Regions from separate parts of the Bacillus sp. F9_6S_D1_P_5 genome, predicted to be linked through region 3. Evidence: riboswitches for the same ligand, from Rfam matches in the RefSeq annotation. Region 3 holds a riboswitch; each other region holds the start of a gene.
What was found. A riboswitch is a leader RNA that binds a small molecule or an ion and turns the genes downstream of it on or off. The one in region 3 is predicted to bind S-adenosylmethionine.
Positions count from the first base shown of each region.

Region 1 (4,984 bases), on a different contig from region 3:
ATTTACATGAAAAAAGTGAATTACCATTAAAAAAATTCTTTAATACAAGTGGAATGCGTTACCGTGAACTTGGTCTGAAAGATAAGTTAAAGGATGCAAGTGAAGACGAAATGTACGAGCTTTTAGCATCTGATGGCATGTTGATTAAACGTCCAATTGTAACAGATGGAACGAATGTAACACTTGGTTTTAACGAAGAGCAGTTTGAAAGTGTGTGGAAAAAGTACCAATAAGGTATTTTTACATAATTAATACATTCACTGGAGGTACAGTCATGAGCATTCCAAATAATTTACGTTACTCTGAAGAACACGAATGGGTAAAAACTGAAGGTAATGAAGTTGTTATCGGTATTACTCACTTTGCACAAGGTGAGCTAGGCGATATCGTATTCGTTGAACTTCCTGAAGTAGGTGCAACAATCGAAGCTGACGAGCCATTCGGAAGCGTAGAATCTGTTAAAACGGTTTCTGAGTTATACGCACCTGTAAGTGGTAAAGTTGTAGCAGTAAACGAAGAATTAAGTGACCAACCAGAACTTGTTAACGAATCTCCATACGAGGGTGCATGGATGGTTAAAGTTGAACTTTCTGATGCAAGCCAAGTTGAGAAGTTATTAACTGCAGAAAAATATGCAGAAATGACAAACCAAGACTAATTATAGTCGACTAAAGGACAGCCTTTGTGCTGTCCTTTTTTATTTTGTGAAAAATAATGAACGTGGAATCATATACTAATTATCGTGTAGGAGAACGTTTTTTGGGAAAACTTTTTTGTTTAAGTTTTTATGATCTAGCTCCAGCGGCTAGAACAGTCGGTCATTTCACTCCTTCACTTGAGGCAAAAGGCGCCTCTAGTTCAGGGGTTCGGGTGCCCTCCTGTTCTGAACGAGCCGCCTCCGCTTTTCTTTTGCAAAAATAAACAGGAAACAACATGAAAATAACGAATATACTATATACTAAGTTAAAGGTTGTATAGTATATGGTGATCGGGTGATGACATATGATTTATGTGGAAAAAGTCATTATTGTAGAAGGTACATCAGATAGAAGAAAGATTGAATCTATTATTCGTGAACCGGTGGAAATTGTTTGTACAAATGGTACAATTGGTTTGTCGAAAATGGATGAGCTCGTTGATCAGTTTTTTGATAAGGAAGTGTATGTGCTAGTGGATGCTGATGATGCTGGAGAAAAGTTAAGGAAACAATTTCGAAAAGAATTTCCGCAAGCAGAGCATATTTATATTGATCGCTCGTACCGAGAAGTGGCAACTGCGCCATCTTCACACTTAGCAAATGTATTATGGGGAGCTGACATTGACGTTTATACAGAATATTTACGGTAAGGAATGATAGAAGTGATTGACTGGACAGGAGCCGAAGCAACAGCCCTAATAGAGAACGAAGAAAAAACAGTGTTATATGTATATACTCCAATGTGTGGAACATGCCAATTAGCAAAAAAGATGTTAACTGTCGTTGAGATGACAATTGAAGATTTGAAAATTGGAATGTTAGATTTAAATTATGCTCCGCATTTAGCGAAAGAGTATGGAATCGAAAGTGTACCGTGTTTACTTGTTTTTGAAAATGGGACACTCATGAAGAAGATATATGCATTTCATTCGGTTGAATATTTATATACGGAATTAAAGTAGGCGGCAAAGTTTTTGCCGCCTCGACATATTTCTCGGGAAATATGTCGAGATGCAGGGTGGTTACAGTATTTGTCGAGCGAAAATAACAGGATTGCTCTTTAGTGAGAGGGAATGGTATGTGTAATAGAAAGTGATATGAAGGATGTGATTTAGGGTGAAATTATATTCTTTGCTGCAATCATTTGTAAATTACGCTAATGGTCAATATCATTTAGAGCCGCTTTTAAGACAAGGAGAAAAAACTGTTAATTTCCGCTTTGGAGATGAGAGTTGTTCGTTACAAATTTCAAGAGATTATATAGAGTTGCTACATGAAGAAAGAGGAACGGAGCAAATCGTTTGTGTAGATGAAGAAGATGTAAAACAATTGGTGAACGGCAATGTAAGGTTGCAAATGTTAATGAACGATGGACGTGTACAATATTCGGGAACTTATCGAACGATGCTATTAGTTGAATCGATGTTTCACATATGTAAACCGATGTCAGTAGGTGCTTAAAATTCTGAAGTTTCATTTTTTGCTAAAATTTCTGTTGACATGGTGTGTGTATGTTGATACAATTCAATTCATAAAATATAGACAATTTCATAAATTACAAATCAGACGAAAATGTAATCTGATTTCTCTTATCAAGAGAGGTGGAGGGACTGTGCCCTGTGAAGCCCGGCAACCGTCAACTTATGTTGAAATGGTGCCAATTCCTGCAAAGCAAATGCTTTGAGAGATGAGAGAGAGGGATAATGTTGTTATATACGCACATAAACCTTTCTGCTTCTCTAAAGCAGAAAGGTTTTTTTATTGTTTGAATGTGGAGGACATTCAAATAATAAAAGTAGTGATAACGGTGGACTACACGCATTAAACATAAAAAATTGCGGAGTCGATCCAAAAATCTAGCTTAAGCGGCTAGAACAGTCGGTCGTTTCATCCCTTCCTATGAGGCAAAAAGCGCCTCTACGTCAGGGATTCGGGCGTCCTCTTGTTCTAAACGAGCCGCTTACGCTTTTTAAACAAAAAAGGGGTGATACACCATGATTCTATTAGAGAATGTAAAGAAAATATATAAAGCAAAAAGCGGTGATGTCACTGCTGTAGATAACGCCAATTTAAAAATAGACAAAGGTGAAATCTTTGGTGTTATCGGATATAGTGGCGCTGGGAAAAGTTCTTTAATCAGATTGTTCAATCAATTAGAGAAACCAACTTCTGGCCAAATTACAATTGCAAATCGCGTGATTTCAGCAATTACAGGAAGTGAACTTCGTAAGGCAAGGCAAGAAATCGGAATGATTTTTCAACACTTCAACTTACTTTGGTCACGAACTGTACGCGAAAATATCGAGTTCCCACTTGAGATTGCAGGTGTTGATAAGGCGAAGAGAAGAAAACGTGTGGATAAGTTAATTCATCTTGTTGGATTAGAGGGAAGAGGAGACGCGTATCCATCTCAGCTGAGCGGAGGACAAAAGCAACGCGTCGGTATTGCAAGAGCATTAGCTAACAATCCACAAGTGCTTTTATGTGATGAAGCAACATCAGCTCTTGATCCAGAAACGACAGATCAAATTTTAGATTTATTATTAGATATTAATAAGCGTCTCGGTTTAACAATTGTACTTATTACACATGAGATGCATGTGATTCGAAAGATTTGTAATCGAGTAGCGGTAATGGAGAAAGGAAAGATTGTAGAAACGGGTCCAGTACTTGATGTATTCCGTAATCCGCAGAAAGACATTACGAAACGATTTGTACAGCAGTTAACGGATTCTGAAGATACAAATGAAACGATTGAAAGTTTAATTGAAAAATATCCAGATGGTAAAGTAGTTCGTTTGCAGTTTATCGGTGAGGCTGTAGAAAGACCAGTACTTCAAAGGTTGATGCAACGCAGTGATATAGAAGTTAGCATTTTGCAAGGGAATATCGCACAAACGAATAACGGTTCTTACGGTAGTTTAGTTGTTCATTTAAATGGTGAGGAAACAGCGATTCAGCAAGCAATAGAGGGAATACATCAAGATCAAGTAGAGCTGGAGGTGATTGCACATGGATAAGTTACTCACAAATGTTGATTGGAATCAAATGTTAGAAGCAACTGGTGAAACGTTATATATGACGGCAATCGCAGCTCTTGCCACATTTGTTTTAGGACTAATTTTAGGATTGTTACTTTTCATGACGGCGAAAGATAATTTATGGGAAAACAAAACGGTTAATACAGCGATTGGAGCGTTCGTAAACATTTTCCGTTCGATACCGTTCATCATTTTAATTATTTTATTAATCCCATTCACAAAGATCTTGCTTGGAACAATTCTTGGAGCAAGTGCAGCGTTGCCAGCTCTAATTATTGGAGCGGCACCATTTTACGCAAGAATGGTTGAAATTGCACTTCGTGAAATTGATAAAGGTGTAATCGAAGCTTCAAAAGCGATGGGAGCAAAAACAAGCACAATTATTTTGAAAGTGTTAATTCCAGAATCATTACCAGCGTTAGTATCTGGTATTACGGTTACGACAATTGCTTTAGTAGGCTATACAGCGATGGCGGGAGTTGTTGGTGCTGGTGGCCTTGGAACACTTGCTTATTTAGAAGGATTCCAACGAGGAAATAACGATGTAACAATCGTCGCGACAATTTGTGTATTACTAGTTGTATTTTTCATTCAGTGGATTGGTGATAGTTTAACGACTCGAATAGATAAACGATAATAAAAAACGGGAGGATGCTTCAAATGAAAAAATTATTACTTACAGCACTTATTTCAACTTCAATTTTTGGGTTAGCTGCTTGTGGCGGGAAAGATAAAGATGAAAAGAAACTTGTTGTTGGTGCTTCTAACGTACCGCACGCTGAAATTTTAGAAAAGGCAAAACCGTTACTTGAGAAAAAAGGAATTGAATTAGAAGTGAAAAAGTTCCAAGATTACGTGTTGCCAAATAAATCGTTAGCGGATAAGGATTTGGATGCAAACTACTTCCAGCACATTCCGTATTTAGAAAAAGAAATGAAAGATAAAAAATATGACTTTGAAATAGCAGGGAAAATTCATTTAGAACCAATTGGTGTATACTCTCAAAAATATAAGACTTTAAAAGAACTTCCGGACGGAGCGACAATTATTATGAGTAATTCCGTTACTGACCATGGACGTGGTTTAGCAATTTTACAAAAAGAAGGAATTTTAAAAATTAAAGACGGAGTAGATCCAGTTAGTGCAACTCCAAAAGATATTGCAGATAATCCAAAAAACTTAAAATTCAAAACAGATATCGAGCCAGGTCTATTGCCACAAGTGTATAACAATAAAGAAGGCGATG
Region 1 covers NZ_JBTREW010000019.1:22,483-27,466, forward strand. Annotated here, with positions in the region: gene ACUXEY_RS20850 (arsenate reductase family protein) at 1-233, shown strand, start outside; gene gcvH (glycine cleavage system protein GcvH) at 275-658, shown strand; gene ACUXEY_RS20860 (toprim domain-containing protein) at 1,003-1,347, shown strand; gene ACUXEY_RS20865 (thioredoxin family protein) at 1,351-1,659, shown strand; gene ACUXEY_RS20870 (hypothetical protein) at 1,814-2,158, shown strand; SAM riboswitch class I at 2,284-2,391, shown strand; gene ACUXEY_RS20875 (methionine ABC transporter ATP-binding protein) at 2,692-3,717, shown strand; gene ACUXEY_RS20880 (methionine ABC transporter permease) at 3,710-4,375, shown strand; gene metQ (methionine ABC transporter substrate-binding lipoprotein MetQ) at 4,399-4,984, shown strand, end outside.
Region 1: it holds a riboswitch for S-adenosylmethionine, as region 3 does, so the genes downstream of both, ACUXEY_RS20875 (methionine ABC transporter ATP-binding protein) here and metK (methionine adenosyltransferase) in region 3, are expected to answer to the same signal.

Region 2 (4,984 bases), on a different contig from region 3:
GGCTACGAATACTACTAAAAATGAAACAGTAGTAGCAGCTTGTGCAAAGGGAGGTACGGTAGGTACATATGGTGCAAAGATGCGCAGTGGTTACACTGTGGGATCACCTGTCTTACATACATTTACTAGTGGTCAGAAAATTACTGGTACATGGGTAACAGGTGAGTATGTTCAAGGGCATTATAGTAATTCTAAACAGTGGTTAAAAGTTACTTATAAAGGGATGACAGGTTATGTATCACACACAACATTATATAACGTTTGCTCATAAAACTATGTACTATAATAATAATTGTGGATATATTGAACTGATCTCTTTTAAGGATTAGTTTTTTTGTCTCCTAGTTTTTGATGGAGCATTTTTTGAAAAAAAAACCAACGATTCATTAAATCGATGGTTTTATGCTTATATATTATTCATTTGTATCTATATCAAATTTTTTCATTGCTTTTTGCTTATTTGAGACTTAGTTTTTTTGTGATTGCAGCTTATCGATTTTCCAGTGTGCTCCTAGAGGATCTAAAGAGCTTTCAATATAAAACATATATTCATCTGCGGTACTTGGTACTTCAAAAGCTATTTTTAATTCTACCGTTTCATTTGGTTTAACTTGTATATTAGAAGGGTTTTGGTCAAGCACCTTTCCTTCATAAGTTTTTCCGTCTTTTTCATCTTTTAAGTTATATTTTAATTCTGATAGTCTAATCATTTGACCTCGTACATTTTTTACAGAGACATTAACAACGATAGAATCGTTGCTATCATTTAAATATGCACTTTGAACGGTGCTCAAGTAATAGCCTCCCTTAACACTCTCACCAACTAATAAAATACCTTGTTCCAAGCGGCTCATATCTTCTTCTTCAAAATTTATTAATTCTTCATTTTCATTTTTTGTGGTTGGTTCTTCTAATGGAACATTTTCAACGGCACTATCTTTTTTATCTTGTGTGCAAGCAGCCGTAACACTGACTAATACTAGAATGAAAGTAAGTAATATGAATAATTTTCTCATAAAATTGATCTGTCTCCTTAAGTTTCTCAATTTTGTGCAACTATACATATAAGATTAACATAATATCTCATTATTGGCTCAAGATAGGTAATCTTTTAGACACCTTATTCTTTTTACTTTTCATATACATTCGATTGGTTCTCGCGATATTTGTTAATCTTTTAAAACATTGGCTTAGTAATACGGAGGGTTATTATAGATATATTAATCATATAATTTGTCCCTATCAAAATGAACATCTTTTGCATCTAATATATTGTAAATATATTTTATTTTGAAAGGATGTGATTATATGGCTCATAAATCTACTGGAGTGTTTCGAGTTCCGGTTTCTGAAAATGGGATTATTCCAACTGCTCTCAACATTATGTTAAACAATGATTCACGCTGCCATACTAGTAATGTAACGGTAACTGTTAAGAGAAGTCCAAACACTTCTTTCCCAACTCAAAATGAATTAGTTGAAATCTCTCGTACTTTTGTTTCTTTAGAACCAAACAGAACAACTAAGATTGTGTTGTTTACGCCAGAATTCCAAATAGAAGATTTTCTTGATGTTATTATTAGTGGAAATAAAGATGATGTTAAGGATGTTCTTGTATATTCTTTTTTAGCAGATTCAGCAGGTCACAATCTGCCATCTACTGTTTTCAGAAATGCAGAATACACTTTTGCTTGCTGACAACGTGATGATGTATTCTTTACTGTCATATATCTGAAGGGGAATGTTAAATAGGAGTTGATTTAACTTTTATTTGGCTTCTCCAAATAAGTCTGCTTTAGTTAAATAAACAAGGAACCGACTAATAGGTTCCTTGTTTATTTGCATGTAACATGAAATTTCGTGTCTATTATTCCGCAAGCAAAACAACATAATACCCTTATAAATCTCTATAACAATATGATTTTTCTGCATATCATTTAATGTATATCGGAAAAATAAGTATTAATAGATTGATTTTTATTATTCTGATGATTATAATAAATGAAAATCAAACAATTCTTATGTTGAGAAGTGGAGGGACGGGCCCTATGAAACTTCGGCAACCTCGTTTTAGACGAAAGGTGCCAAATCCTGCAGGTGAAAAAACATCTGAAAGATAAGAGCGGTTCACTTAGTCAAGAAGGCTACTCTTATTTCGATAAGAGTAGCTTTTTTTATGGCTAAAAGTTAAAGGGGGAATAGGTAGTGGAGTATGGTTTTTGGTTGCCGATTTTTGGGGGATGGCTTCGAAATGTGGATGATGAATCTATGCCGCCTACGTTTGAGTATGCAAAACAAACAGCGCAAGCGGCAGAACAATTAGGTTTTTCAACAACACTTATTGCAGAATTAAATTTAAATGATATAAAAGGTGTTTCAGCACCAAGTTTAGAAGCGTGGACAACTGCGGCAGCACTTGCAGCAGTAACTGATAAATTAGAGATTATGACAGCTGTAAGACCTGGGTTCCATAATCCAGCAGTTACAGCAAAAATGGCAGCAAATATCGATCAATTAAGTAATGGTCGTTTTACATTGAATGTAGTTTCAGCATGGTGGGAAGAAGAAGCGAGACAGTACGGCGGGGTATTTACCGCACATGATGAAAGGTATGATCGCACAGAGGAATTTGTAACAATTTTGAAGGGGCTTTGGAAAGAAGACGAATTTTCTTATAAAGGGAACTTTTATGAGCTTCAGCATACACATTTAAGTCCAAAACCTGTGCAGAAACAAGGCATTAAGCTTTATGCAGGTGGTGAGAGTGAGCGAGGAAAAGAGGTCATTGTAAATCACGCGGATGCATATGTAATGCACGGCGGAACAGTGGAAGAAGTATGTGTGAAAATAGAAGATATGAAGAATCGTAGAAAAAAAGTTACAGACGAGCCATTACAATCATTCGGGCTTGCGGCTTATGTCATTTGCTGTGATACAGAAGAAGAGGCGTTAGAAGAATGGAGACGCATAACGGATGTGAAAGATGATGCTTTAGGCTATGCGGGTTACCAAGATTTTATTAGTAAATCGCATTTGGAACAGCAAGTGAAGCTCAATGATTATTCCGTATCGAATCGCGGGTTACGTCCTAATTTAATCGGAACACCAGAACAAATTGCAGAAAGGATACTTGCTTTTGAAAAAGTAGGTGTGACGTTATTACTTTTACAATTTTCGCCACAGCTTGAAGAGATGAAACGATTTTCTGAAAAAGTGATGCCATTAGTTGAAGCAAAAAGAAAGGAATTGATTACAAATGAGTAAAATTTACATATTACATGAGAATAAGGAATGGACGAATCATTTAGTGAAAAGGCTGGAAGAACTGGAGTTACCGTATGAGGAATGGCTTTTAAATGAAGGAACACTTCCGTTAGAACAAGAACCTCCCCATGGTGTTTTTTATAGCCGCATGAGTGCCTCTTCGCATACGAGAGGGCATCGATATGCACCTGAATTGACTGAAGGGGTTCTTGCTTGGCTAGAGGGATACGGGCGCACAGTATTTAATGGATCTCGAGCATTACGTCTTGAAGTAAGTAAATTGAATCAATATGCAGCATTAAGAAAATTGGGGATACAAGTGCCGAAAACAATTGGTGCTGTTGGCCGTGATCATATAGTAAAAGCAGCAAGGGAGTTAGGAGAAGTACCGTTCATTACAAAGCATAACCGTGCAGGTAAAGGCCTTGGTGTTCAACTCTTTCATTCCATTGATGCTTTAGAACAATATTTGGACGGTCCGGCGTTTGAAGAACCCATTGATGGAATTACTTTAATACAGCAATATATTGAAGCACCAGAACCATATATTACACGTTGTGAGTTTGTAGGCGGTCAGTTTGTATATGCGGTTAAAGTAGATACATCAGAAGGATTTGAACTTTGTCCAGCAGATGCGTGTTCGATTCAAGATGCTTTTTGCCCAGTAGGAGAAGAAAGTAAGACAGAAGCGCCAACAAAATTTGAAATTATATCAGACTTCCAAGAGCCAATTATTGAACAATACAAAGAATTTCTAAAAGAAAATGAAATTACCGTTGCTGGTATTGAATTTATTCGCAGTGCGGATGGAACAATTTATACGTATGATATTAATACAAATACAAACTATAATTCTGATGCAGAGTCTGTAGCGAATCAATTTGGTATGCTTGAGCTTGCTACATTTCTTGGAAGAGAATTAGAGAAACAAGTAGAGTCAGTTAAATAGTATAGAAGGTTCTAGTGAAAACCTTTGTTAAAGTAATCGTGGGAGTATGGTCAAGTTTAGGATATCCAGATGCAGGTGCGCATGCGTTTGAAGAAATTGTGAGTAAGTTTGAAATAGGAGTAAGAAGATCCCCTCTAGCTTAAGCTAGAGGGGATCTTCTTACTCCTATATATATTCCAATAATTGTTTCTATTGTATTGAGAATAATGGCATCTGCATCAAAAAAACAGCTTATAAAAGGACTTATCCAACGTAACATATAAATGTATCGTAAAAGTGAATAGGTCTATATTTTGTTTTTAGATAGATATAATTTGAGGGTATTTCGATGATATTTCCGCTAATAGAATTGTATGATAAGCTGTATATAACTGTATATTTTGAGGACGGAAGGCTGCTATCCTTTCTCTGATTTTATATAAGAAAAAATTATTTGAGCTTTAATGGAAATGGAGGATATATTATATGATTTTAGGAATTTCATATTTTGATATTTTTTGTATTGTAGTGATTGTCTCATTTTTCTTGATTTTTTGGAGATTGAATGTATGGTATAACAAAAAACATAATGTTCCTAAGGTTTTTCAATGGTTTCCTAGAAAATGGGGTAAAAGAAAAGTTTCAGAGCATTTATCACAATTAAATGAAAAGTTAGCGGCTGAAGGTAAAGGTATTTGGGTTACAATCTATGCTATAGATTTATACATTGTAACTATTCCTTGTACAGTCAAAAAATATAAATCTTAATAAATATGTTTAAAGAAAGGCCTT
Region 2 covers NZ_JBTREW010000002.1:55,732-60,715, forward strand. Annotated here, with positions in the region: gene ACUXEY_RS03130 (SH3 domain-containing protein) at 1-271, shown strand, start outside; gene ACUXEY_RS03135 (DUF4352 domain-containing protein) at 468-1,016, opposite strand; gene ACUXEY_RS03140 (hypothetical protein) at 1,309-1,698, shown strand; SAM riboswitch class I at 2,017-2,123, shown strand; gene ACUXEY_RS03145 (LLM class flavin-dependent oxidoreductase) at 2,206-3,264, shown strand; gene ACUXEY_RS03150 (ATP-grasp domain-containing protein) at 3,257-4,213, shown strand; gene ACUXEY_RS03155 (hypothetical protein) at 4,228-4,356, shown strand; gene ACUXEY_RS03160 (hypothetical protein) at 4,679-4,960, shown strand.
Region 2: it holds a riboswitch for S-adenosylmethionine, as region 3 does, so the genes downstream of both, ACUXEY_RS03145 (LLM class flavin-dependent oxidoreductase) here and metK (methionine adenosyltransferase) in region 3, are expected to answer to the same signal.

Region 3 (4,984 bases):
CAAGTTTGTTCAGGCATTAACACTTCGTCAGGTACACCTGGTACGTGAAGTGGAACTTCAAGACCGAAGATGTCATGTTTAGCTGTTTCAGTTTTCGCAAGTTCGCCGCTTAATGCAGCTTGAATCATTGCACGAGTGTAACCTAAGTTCATACGTTTACCAACGCCGTATTCGCCACCAGTCCAGCCAGTGTTTACTAAGAATACTTTCGCATCGTGTTTCTCGATTTTTTCACCAAGCATTTCAGCATAGCGAGATGCATCAAGTGGTAAGAATGGTGAACCGAAGCAAGTTGAGAATGTTGCTTGCGGAGATGTAACGCCGCGCTCTGTTCCTGCTAGTTTACTAGTGTAACCACTTAAGAAATGGTACATAGCTTGTTCTTTTGATAACTTACTGATTGGAGGCAATACGCCAGATGCATCAGCAGTTAAGAAAATGATTGTATTTGGGTGTCCAGCAACACTTGGCAGTACGATATTGTCGATCGCATGCATAGGGTATGCAGCACGAGTATTTTCTGTTAAAGTAGTATCGTTGTAGTCTGCGATACGCGTTTGGTTATTAATGATAACGTTTTCTAAAACAGATCCAAATTTGATTGCATCGAAAATTTGTGGTTCTTTCTCGTGAGAAAGGTTTACACATTTTGCATAGCAACCGCCTTCAATATTGAATACACCGTTATCGGACCAACCATGCTCATCATCACCGATTAATTTACGGTTTGGATCAGCAGATAATGTTGTTTTACCTGTTCCAGATAAACCGAAGAATAGTGCTACGTCGCCTTCTTCACCTACGTTTGCAGAGCAATGCATAGAAAGGATATCTTGTTCAGGTAGTAAGAAGTTCATAATAGAGAAGATTGATTTTTTCATTTCTCCAGCGTATTCTGTACCACCAATTAGTACGATACGTTTTTCGAATGAAACCATAATAAATGCTTCAGAGTTTGTACCGTCAACAGCTGGATCAGCTTTGAAATTTGGTGCAGAAACAATTGTGAACTCTGATTCATGAGTTGTTAATTCTTCTTCAGTTGGACGAATGAATAATTGATGTACAAATAAATTGTGCCATGCATATTCGTTAATAACTTGAATTGGTAGGCGGTAATTGCGGTCAGCGCCTGCAAATCCATTGAAGACGAATAACTCTTCTTTTTCTTTTAAGTATTCTAAAACTTTAGTATATAATTTATTAAAATGTTCTTCAGAAATCGGTTGATTCACTGCTCCCCAAGCAATTTTGTCAGCAACCGATGCTTCTTTCACAATAAATTTATCTTTAGGAGAACGTCCTGTATATTTTCCTGTTGAAGCAGAAACGGCACCAGTAGAAGTTAATTTCCCTTCATTTCGCATTAATACTTTTTCCACTAATTGCGGAACACTTAGTTGAATCTGTGCATTGCTTCCGTTCAATAATTCGTGTAAACCAATTTGGACATTCACAGTACTCATATTTATATACCATCCTTTTCATTTAATGAAATATTTCTCGTAATCCCCAACAAGAGTATAACACAATTATATAAATAATGTATACTATTTATTTCTTTTTGTTTGTGTGAATACATTATTTCCTTATTAATATTTCATTTTAGGCGTATTGAGAAAAACTTTCAGGAAAATGTGAATATTAATTGACAAATGAATATCATTTCTTTAGTATAGGTTGGGACGGATACTCTCTTATCCCGAGCTGGCGGAGGGACAGGCCCGATGAAGCCCAGCAACCTCACTTGTAGTGGTAAATACAGGTGAATAGGTGCTAAAACCTGTGCGAGGCTACAGGTCTCGAACGATAAGAGCGAAGGGCAAAAAGCAGTATGCAAGTAGCAAATTAAACCTTTCCTCTATGTAAAGTGGGAAAGGTTTTTCTGTATGCTTGTGTGGGAGAATAAATGTATGTCGCAATTTGTGGCAAATTAAGGATGAGTTCCGTACAATATATACAATTACTGTAGGGAGGTTTACCACATGACAAAAAAACGTCATCTGTTCACATCTGAGTCTGTAACTGAAGGACATCCAGATAAAATTTGTGACCAAATTTCTGATTCAATTTTAGATGCGATCTTATCAAAAGACGCAAATGCACGTGTAGCTTGTGAAACAACTGTAACAACTGGTTTAGTATTGGTAGCGGGGGAAATTACGACTTCTACTTACGTAGATATTCCAAAAATCGTTCGTGAAACAATTCAAGGCATTGGTTACACACGCGCAAAATACGGATTCGATGCAGAAACTTGTGCAGTTTTAACATCTATCGATGAGCAATCTGCTGACATCGCTATGGGTGTTGACCAAGCGCTAGAAGCACGCGAAGGTCAAATGACTGACGCTGAGATTGAGGCAATTGGTGCAGGAGACCAAGGTTTAATGTTTGGTTTCGCATGTAATGAAACACAAGAGTTAATGCCACTTCCAATCTCGCTTGCTCACAAATTAGCTCGCCGTTTAACTGAAGTACGTAAAAATGATACATTATCATACCTACGTCCAGATGGAAAAACGCAAGTTACAGTTGAGTATGATGAAAATGGTAAACCAGTACGTGTTGATACTATCGTAATTTCTACACAACATCACCCAGATGTTACATGGGAAGAAATCGATCGCGACTTAAAAGAGCACGTAATTAAAGCTGTAGTACCAGCAGAATTAATAGATGGAGAAACGAAATTCTTCATTAACCCAACTGGCCGCTTCGTAATTGGTGGACCACAAGGTGATGCTGGTTTAACAGGACGTAAAATCATCGTTGATACTTACGGTGGATACGCTCGCCACGGTGGCGGTGCATTCTCTGGTAAAGATGCAACGAAAGTTGACCGTTCTGCAGCATATGCAGCTCGTTATGTTGCGAAAAACATCGTAGCAGCTGGTCTTGCTGACAAAGCAGAAGTACAACTTGCATACGCAATCGGTGTAGCACAACCAGTATCAATTTCAGTTGATACATTTGGCACTGGTAAAGTATCTGAAGACGTACTAGTAGAACTAGTTCGTAACAACTTCGATCTTCGCCCAGCTGGTATTATTAAAATGCTAGACTTACGTCGCCCAATTTATAAACAAACAGCAGCTTACGGCCACTTCGGACGTACTGATGTAGATCTAACATGGGAACGTACAGACAAAGCTGCAGCTTTAAAAGAGCAAGCTGGTCTATAATATATGAAAAAAAGCTTTGCGCAGTGAGCGCAAAGCTTTTTTTATTTTGTTTTACTTACAATTTGAATGCATGAGTTACAATACACTTCGCCGTCTAGCTCAATATACTTTTTCATATTCGTCATACCATTTGCCGGAAATGGCATATGAATCCATGACTTTTCATACGTTTGTATTTCTTTCCCGCAGTATTTACAAAGGATCTGTTTCTTCTTGAACATATGTAATCATCCTTTCATTTGGCGTGCTTTACCTGCGCAAAAGGCACTGCTTAGTAAAAAGAGTGTTGCGAATATAATACTTACTAATGTAGCGTATGGAATTGCGCCTTTTAGAGAAAAGCCGACAGTAATGGAAGCGACGAATAAGAGGATGAATGTTGTTGTTAGTTTTTTATAAAGTTCCATAGTGGGTGAACCTCCAAATTATTTTGTAATTTAAAATGAAATTTACTATGTGGAAAATATAAGAGGATTTAAAGAGTAGCTAATGATGTGTAGTCTAGGAGTATAAGAAAGTATATTTTCCTTTTTGTGGTTGTATATACTTATATTGTATCATGGTGTATTAGTGGCTTCATACATAATTGTGTAAAGATAGGTATGATAAAATGAAGAAAAGCTTTTAGGAAAGGAAAGATATAAAATGAGCGTAACTGAACATAAAAAACAAGCGCCAAAAGAAGTGCGTTGCAAGATCGTGACGATTTCTGATACACGTACAGAAGAGACGGACAAGAGTGGACAACTATTACATGAATTGTTAAAAGAAGCAGGGCATACAGTGACCTCTTATGAAATTGTAAAAGATGATAAAGAAAGTATTCAGCAAGCAGTGTTAGCAGGTTATCATAGGGAAGATGTCGATGCCGTGTTAACAAATGGCGGTACTGGTATTACGAAGCGTGATGTAACGATTGAAGCAGTATCAGCGTTATTACATAAAGAGATTGTCGGGTTTGGTGAGTTGTTTCGTATGATTAGTTATTTAGAAGATATCGGAAGCAGCGCGATGTTAAGTAGAGCGATCGGCGGTACAATTGGGCGCAAAGTTGTCTTTTCCATGCCAGGATCTAGCGGAGCAGTTCGTCTTGCGATGAATAAATTAATTTTACCGGAATTAGGTCATATTACATTTGAGCTGCATCGCCAATGAGTAAGTATGCTGGAATTGTATTGGCAGGCGGTATGTCGAGTCGATTCGGTGAGCCGAAAGCACTAGCGAGCTGGCAAGGTAGTACTTTTATAGAGCATATTTTGAAAGTGATGACAAGTGCGCTCCAAGAAGTTGTGGTCATTAGTAACTCCGATATAAAAGAGCGAGTAGAGCAACTTGTACAAGTTCCTGTTATAGAAGATATTCCGCATTATAAAGGAAATGGACCACTTGCTGGAATTGTATCAGGAGTGGAATATATAGAAGCAGATTGGTACGTTATTATGCCTTGCGATGCGCCAAATGTTTCGCGTGAATGGTTTACCATTATGCTAGAGCAAACGAGCAATGAATATGATGCGGTTGTACCTATTATTAATGGAAGGAAACAACCGTTACTTGCAGCGTATCATAACCGCGTGAAAGAAAAGATTTATGCTTTGCTTCAGGAAGAAAAAAGAAGTATGGGCCAGCTTTTATCACAATGTAATGTGAAATATATTGTTGGTGAAGATGTACAAGCGAATGCGGATTGGTTTATAAATGTGAATACGAAAGAAGAATATGTGCAAGCTCAAAAAGACCTTTCAAATGAATGAAAGGTTTTTTGATATACAGAAATTGGGGAACAATTACTGTATAAA
Region 3 covers NZ_JBTREW010000035.1:28,765-33,748, reverse strand. Annotated here, with positions in the region: gene pckA (phosphoenolpyruvate carboxykinase (ATP)) at 1-1,466, opposite strand, end outside; SAM riboswitch class I at 1,695-1,816, shown strand; gene metK (methionine adenosyltransferase) at 1,986-3,185, shown strand; gene ACUXEY_RS26825 (hypothetical protein) at 3,227-3,406, opposite strand; gene ACUXEY_RS26820 (hypothetical protein) at 3,413-3,592, opposite strand; gene ACUXEY_RS26815 (MogA/MoaB family molybdenum cofactor biosynthesis protein) at 3,831-4,340, shown strand; gene ACUXEY_RS26810 (molybdenum cofactor guanylyltransferase) at 4,337-4,939, shown strand.

Region 4 (4,984 bases), on a different contig from region 3:
TTGTCGTTCCATTTACAATTCCCATTACTTTCGTAATAAGATCTGAAGAAAGTCCCTCTACGATACTTCGTAAAATCGGAATCCCTCCGGCTACACTTGCTTCATAAAACAGATCGGCTTTATTATCTTTTGCTACCGCTAACAGTTCCGCTCCATGTAACGCCATTAAATCTTTATTGGCAGTCACAACATGCTTCCCGCTTTGTAAAGCTTGCAAAATATATGCTTTCGCATCATCAATGCCACCCATTACTTCGATGACAACGTCAATATTCGGATTATCTAAAATTTCATTTGCATCTTGTGTTAATAGAGTAGAAGGTACCTCTACTTCTCTCTCTTTTTCAATATTTTGCACTAGTACTTTCGTTACTTTTACAGGGCAACCTACTTGGTGTATAAGTCGCTCTTGATGATCTGTAATGATACGAACTACACCGCTACCAACTGTTCCAAGACCTAATAAACCAACTTGAATTTCTTTCATAATACTGTCCACCCCTCAAAAATTGTGTTTAGATGAAATTATATGAGTAAAAAATCTGAAAAACAATGTTTTTTGAACATTCGGAAAAATATAGGTTAATCATTACAAAGAAAACGTTGCCACGTGTTACACAATCGTTTTTTTATAATACATAAGGGGTTTCCTGATACACGTAATAATTCAGCCAATTAGAGAATAATAGATTCCCATGACTCCTCCACCTTACAAGCGGTTTCTCATTTGGATTATTATGCTTAAAGTAATTTTTCGGCACATCAATATTTAACCCTTTGTCACGATCTCGTTCGTATTCTTGCTTTAACGTATCACAACTATATTCACTATGACCGAGCGCAAACACTTGTCTTCCTTCTTGCCCAATAACAAGATGAACACCGGCTTCCTCAGAGTTTGCTAATAATGTTAACTCTGTCACCTCTCTAATATCACTCTCTCGTACTTCTGTATGACGAGAATGCGGGGCGAAAAACAATTCATCAAATCCTTGTAACAATTTCACATGTTGCTCACGGACTTCATGTTCAAATACACCGAACATTTTTTCCTTAAGAGGATACTTTGGAACGCCATAATGATGATACAAACCAGCCTGTGCCCCCCAGCAAATATGAAGCGTAGATGTTACATTTGTTTTTGAATAATCCATAATGCGTTTAAGCTCTTCCCAATAATCTACCTCTTCAAAAGAAAGAGTTTCAACTGGTGCTCCTGTAATAATAAGTCCATCAAATTTCTCATTCTCAATATCACGGAATGTTTTATAGAAGCTCGTTAAATGTTCCTGTGCTACATTACGAGACAAATGTGATTCCATATGAAGTAAATGAACATCTAATTGCAACGGTGTATTGCCAATTAAACGAAGTAATTGCGCTTCTGTTTCTTGCTTTGTAGGCATTAAATTTAATATAGCAATTTTCAATGCACGGATATCTTGTGTTTCTGCTCGCTCCTTTGTCATTACAAAAATATTTTCCTCCTGCAACACTTTGCGAGCTGGTAAATCTTTATCAATTATGATCGGCATGTTGTTTGCCTCCGACTAGCGCTTCTTCTAAATCTGCAATAATATCAGAAACATCTTCTATACCAACTGATAAACGAATTAAATCTGATGTGACGCCAGCTAAACGCTGGTCTTCAGCACTTAATTGTCTATGCGTTGTGCTAGCAGGATGTATAACGCAAGTTCGTGCATCAGCTACATGCGTTACGAGAGTTGCGAGTTTTACATTTGCGATAAATTCTTTCGCAGCTTCTAATCCTCCCTTAATGCCGAATGTTAAAACTCCACTAGCACCTTTTTTCAAATATTTTTGTGATAACGAATAATTTTCATTACTATCTAATCCCGGATAATTCACCCATTCAATACGTTCATGGTTAGCAAGCCACTTAGCAACTGCGAGAGCATTTTCACTATGACGTTCCATTCTTAAATGCAGTGTTTCTAAGCCGATATTGCTAATATACGCATTGAATGGGCTCATACAGTTTCCGTAGTCTCTTAATAATTGAACACGTGCCTTCACAATATAAGCTGCTGCACCAAAATTTTGAACGTAACTTACGCCGTGATAACTTGGATCCGGTTCAACAAGTTCAGGATATTTCCCGTTTGTCCAATCAAAGTTCCCTCCGTCAATAACAATGCCACCTAACGAACTTGCATGACCATCAATATATTTCGTCGTAGAATGAACGATAATATTTGCTCCATGTTCGAATGCTTGGCATAAATAAGGAGTTGCTAATGTATTATCCACGATAAAAGGTACTTCCAACTCTTTCGCTGCATCTGAAAACTCTTTGAAGTTTAAAACGTTCATCGCCGGATTTCCTAGCGATTCTGCATAAACGAGTTTCGTCTTATCATTAGCAAGGGCCACAATTTCATCAGCAGTTAAATTTGGATTAAAGAACGTAACATCGATACCAAGCTTACGCAAACTCACTCCAAATAAATTAAACGTCCCGCCATAAACTGTGGAAGAACAAAGCAAGTGGTCTCCGCTACTACAAATATTTAAAACAGCAAGCATAATAGCAGCCTGCCCGGAAGCCGTTGCAACAGCTCCTACACCGCCCTCTAAATCCGCTAGCTTTTGCTCAAATGCAGCTAAAGTAGGGTTTCCAATGCGCGTATATATATATCCTTCCGCCTCTAAGTTAAATAAGGCTGCTAAATCATCCGAAGTATCGTATTTATACGTTGTACTTTGATAAAGTGGCAAAACACGCGGTTCACCATTCTTTGGTGTATAGCCACCTTGCACACAAATTGTTCCTTTTCCCCATGATTCTCCCATCTCTCATTCTCCTTTCTTTTATACAAAATAAAAAACTGCTCCTTTCCTGAAAACAAGAAAGGAGCAGTTTGAAAACACGCTCTAAAGGCTCTTTCTTATCTTTCAGGATTTATTACCTGCAGGATTTGGCACAATTCCGTTATACGGCTGTTGCCAAGGTTTCATCGGGCCTGTCCCTCCACCTTTTCTTGATAAGACTATGCAATTACCGTTGATTTTATAGCAATAATTTCCTAATGTCAATCAGTTTTTCTGAATGTTCTAAATTAAATACAAAGAATTTGACATGCATAACAAAAGAAATATATTCCATATTCATTTGAAAAAGACCTTTTAAAACCCCCGATTACTATATAGAATTAAATACGTAGTTTAACTGTATACATTTCAAATTCTCACGAGACCTCAATATATTGAATAAGCCAACCTCTCAAAAAGATACTATACATATTCATTTCACAGTAGCATATTTAATCCTTTCGACATTAGAACTTACATAACGGAGGTATAACATGACAAACACAAAGAACATGCACTATATACTCGTCCTATACGGCATTCTTTTAGGCTCTATAGTAGGAGCAACAGTCTGGTTATTTTTAGTTACAATAAATATCGGCATTCACTTTATTTGGGAGTACTTACCTACTATTTTCGCTTCTCCCCCTTACTACACTGTTTGCGTAACAACTATCGGTGGTATTCTCGTTGGTTTAACTCAAAAGTATTTCGGTACATATCCACGTCTTATGCCAGAAGTGATGGGTGAATATAAAAAAACAGGTAGAATTGAATACCGCTTTGTACATAAAGCTACTTTAACTGCGATTATCGTTTTAATCTTTGGAGCTAGTTTAGGTCCCGAGGCAGCACTTGTTGGCATTATTGGTGGACTTTGTACATGGGTAGGGGATCGCTTTACATTCGCCTTAAAGGGGATGAATGAACTAACAGAGGTTGGAATTGGTGCTACTTTAAGTGTAATTTTTAACGCGCCATTATTCGGTTATTTAGCTCCAAATGAAAATGAGGGTGAGCAAATTAACGAATTTTCTAAAGGGAAAAAAGCAATTGTATATTTAGCTACTACTTTCGCTGGTTTTTCCGTTTATTTATTACTTAGTAAATTCGATAATCGCGGATCCTTTATCGTTGATTTCGGAGAAGGTTCTCTTTCTCTTAATGAATGGATTGCCTTTCTCCCACTTGCTAGTATTGGCGCTATAGTTGGATTCTTTTATTTCAAATTAGAGTTCACATTAGAGAAATTAATACATCCCTTAAAAGAATACAAACTATCACTTGGTATTATCGGTGGTATTTTATTAGGAATTACAGGAACTTTTCTCCCTTACACGTTATTCTCAGGAGAACATCAATTGAAAGATTTAGTCGTGGAATGGAGCCATTTATCCTTCTGGGTACTACTTCTTTCAGGGATTTTAAAATTATGTATTACTGCCGTTTGTTTAAATACAGGTTGGCGCGGCGGACATATTTTCCCAATCATATTTGCTGGATCTAGTATCGGATATGCTATAGCTTCCATTATCCCGATAGATCCAATCGCTTCGGTAGCCATCGTCACGACAGCAATTTCAAGCTATGCATTAAGAAAACCAATTGCTATAACATTACTATTACTCATGTTTTTCCCGCTCAATTTACTATTACCGATGCTTGGAGCGGCAGCGATTGGTAATGCATTTCCACTTCCTAAAAACAACGAAGCTATAAACGAATAAAATAGGCAGTAGGGACAAAAGTTCCACTGCCTATTTTTCATTACACACGTTGCTTCAATAATGCGTATAACTCTTCAAAATTTTGCACTTCATATGTCGGCACAATTTCGCTATCATTTAATTTCTTTTCTGGATTAAACCAACAAGTATCAATTCCCGCTATATATCCACCTTTAATATCAGCACTTAACGAATCTCCAATAATGAGCCCCTCTTCAGGAGCAAAATTAGGAATTCGTTCAAAAACATAATCAAAATACTCTTTCATCGGCTTTTGGAATCCTGTATCTTCAGAAACGAAAACACCTTGAAACAAGGGATGTAATCCTGCATTACGTAAACGTTTATCTTGCGTCTTAGAAATACCGTTTGTCACTATATATAAATCATACTCACTTTGAATTTGACTTATAAATTCAAAT
Region 4 covers NZ_JBTREW010000010.1:102,538-107,521, reverse strand. Annotated here, with positions in the region: gene ACUXEY_RS14300 (homoserine dehydrogenase) at 1-487, opposite strand, end outside; gene metA (homoserine O-acetyltransferase MetA) at 630-1,535, opposite strand; gene ACUXEY_RS14290 (bifunctional O-acetylhomoserine aminocarboxypropyltransferase/cysteine synthase) at 1,519-2,817, opposite strand; SAM riboswitch class I at 2,910-3,015, opposite strand; gene ACUXEY_RS14285 (chloride channel protein) at 3,330-4,562, shown strand; gene ACUXEY_RS14280 (YjjG family noncanonical pyrimidine nucleotidase) at 4,603-4,984, opposite strand, start outside.
Region 4: it holds a riboswitch for S-adenosylmethionine, as region 3 does, so the genes downstream of both, ACUXEY_RS14290 (bifunctional O-acetylhomoserine aminocarboxypropyltransferase/cysteine synthase) here and metK (methionine adenosyltransferase) in region 3, are expected to answer to the same signal.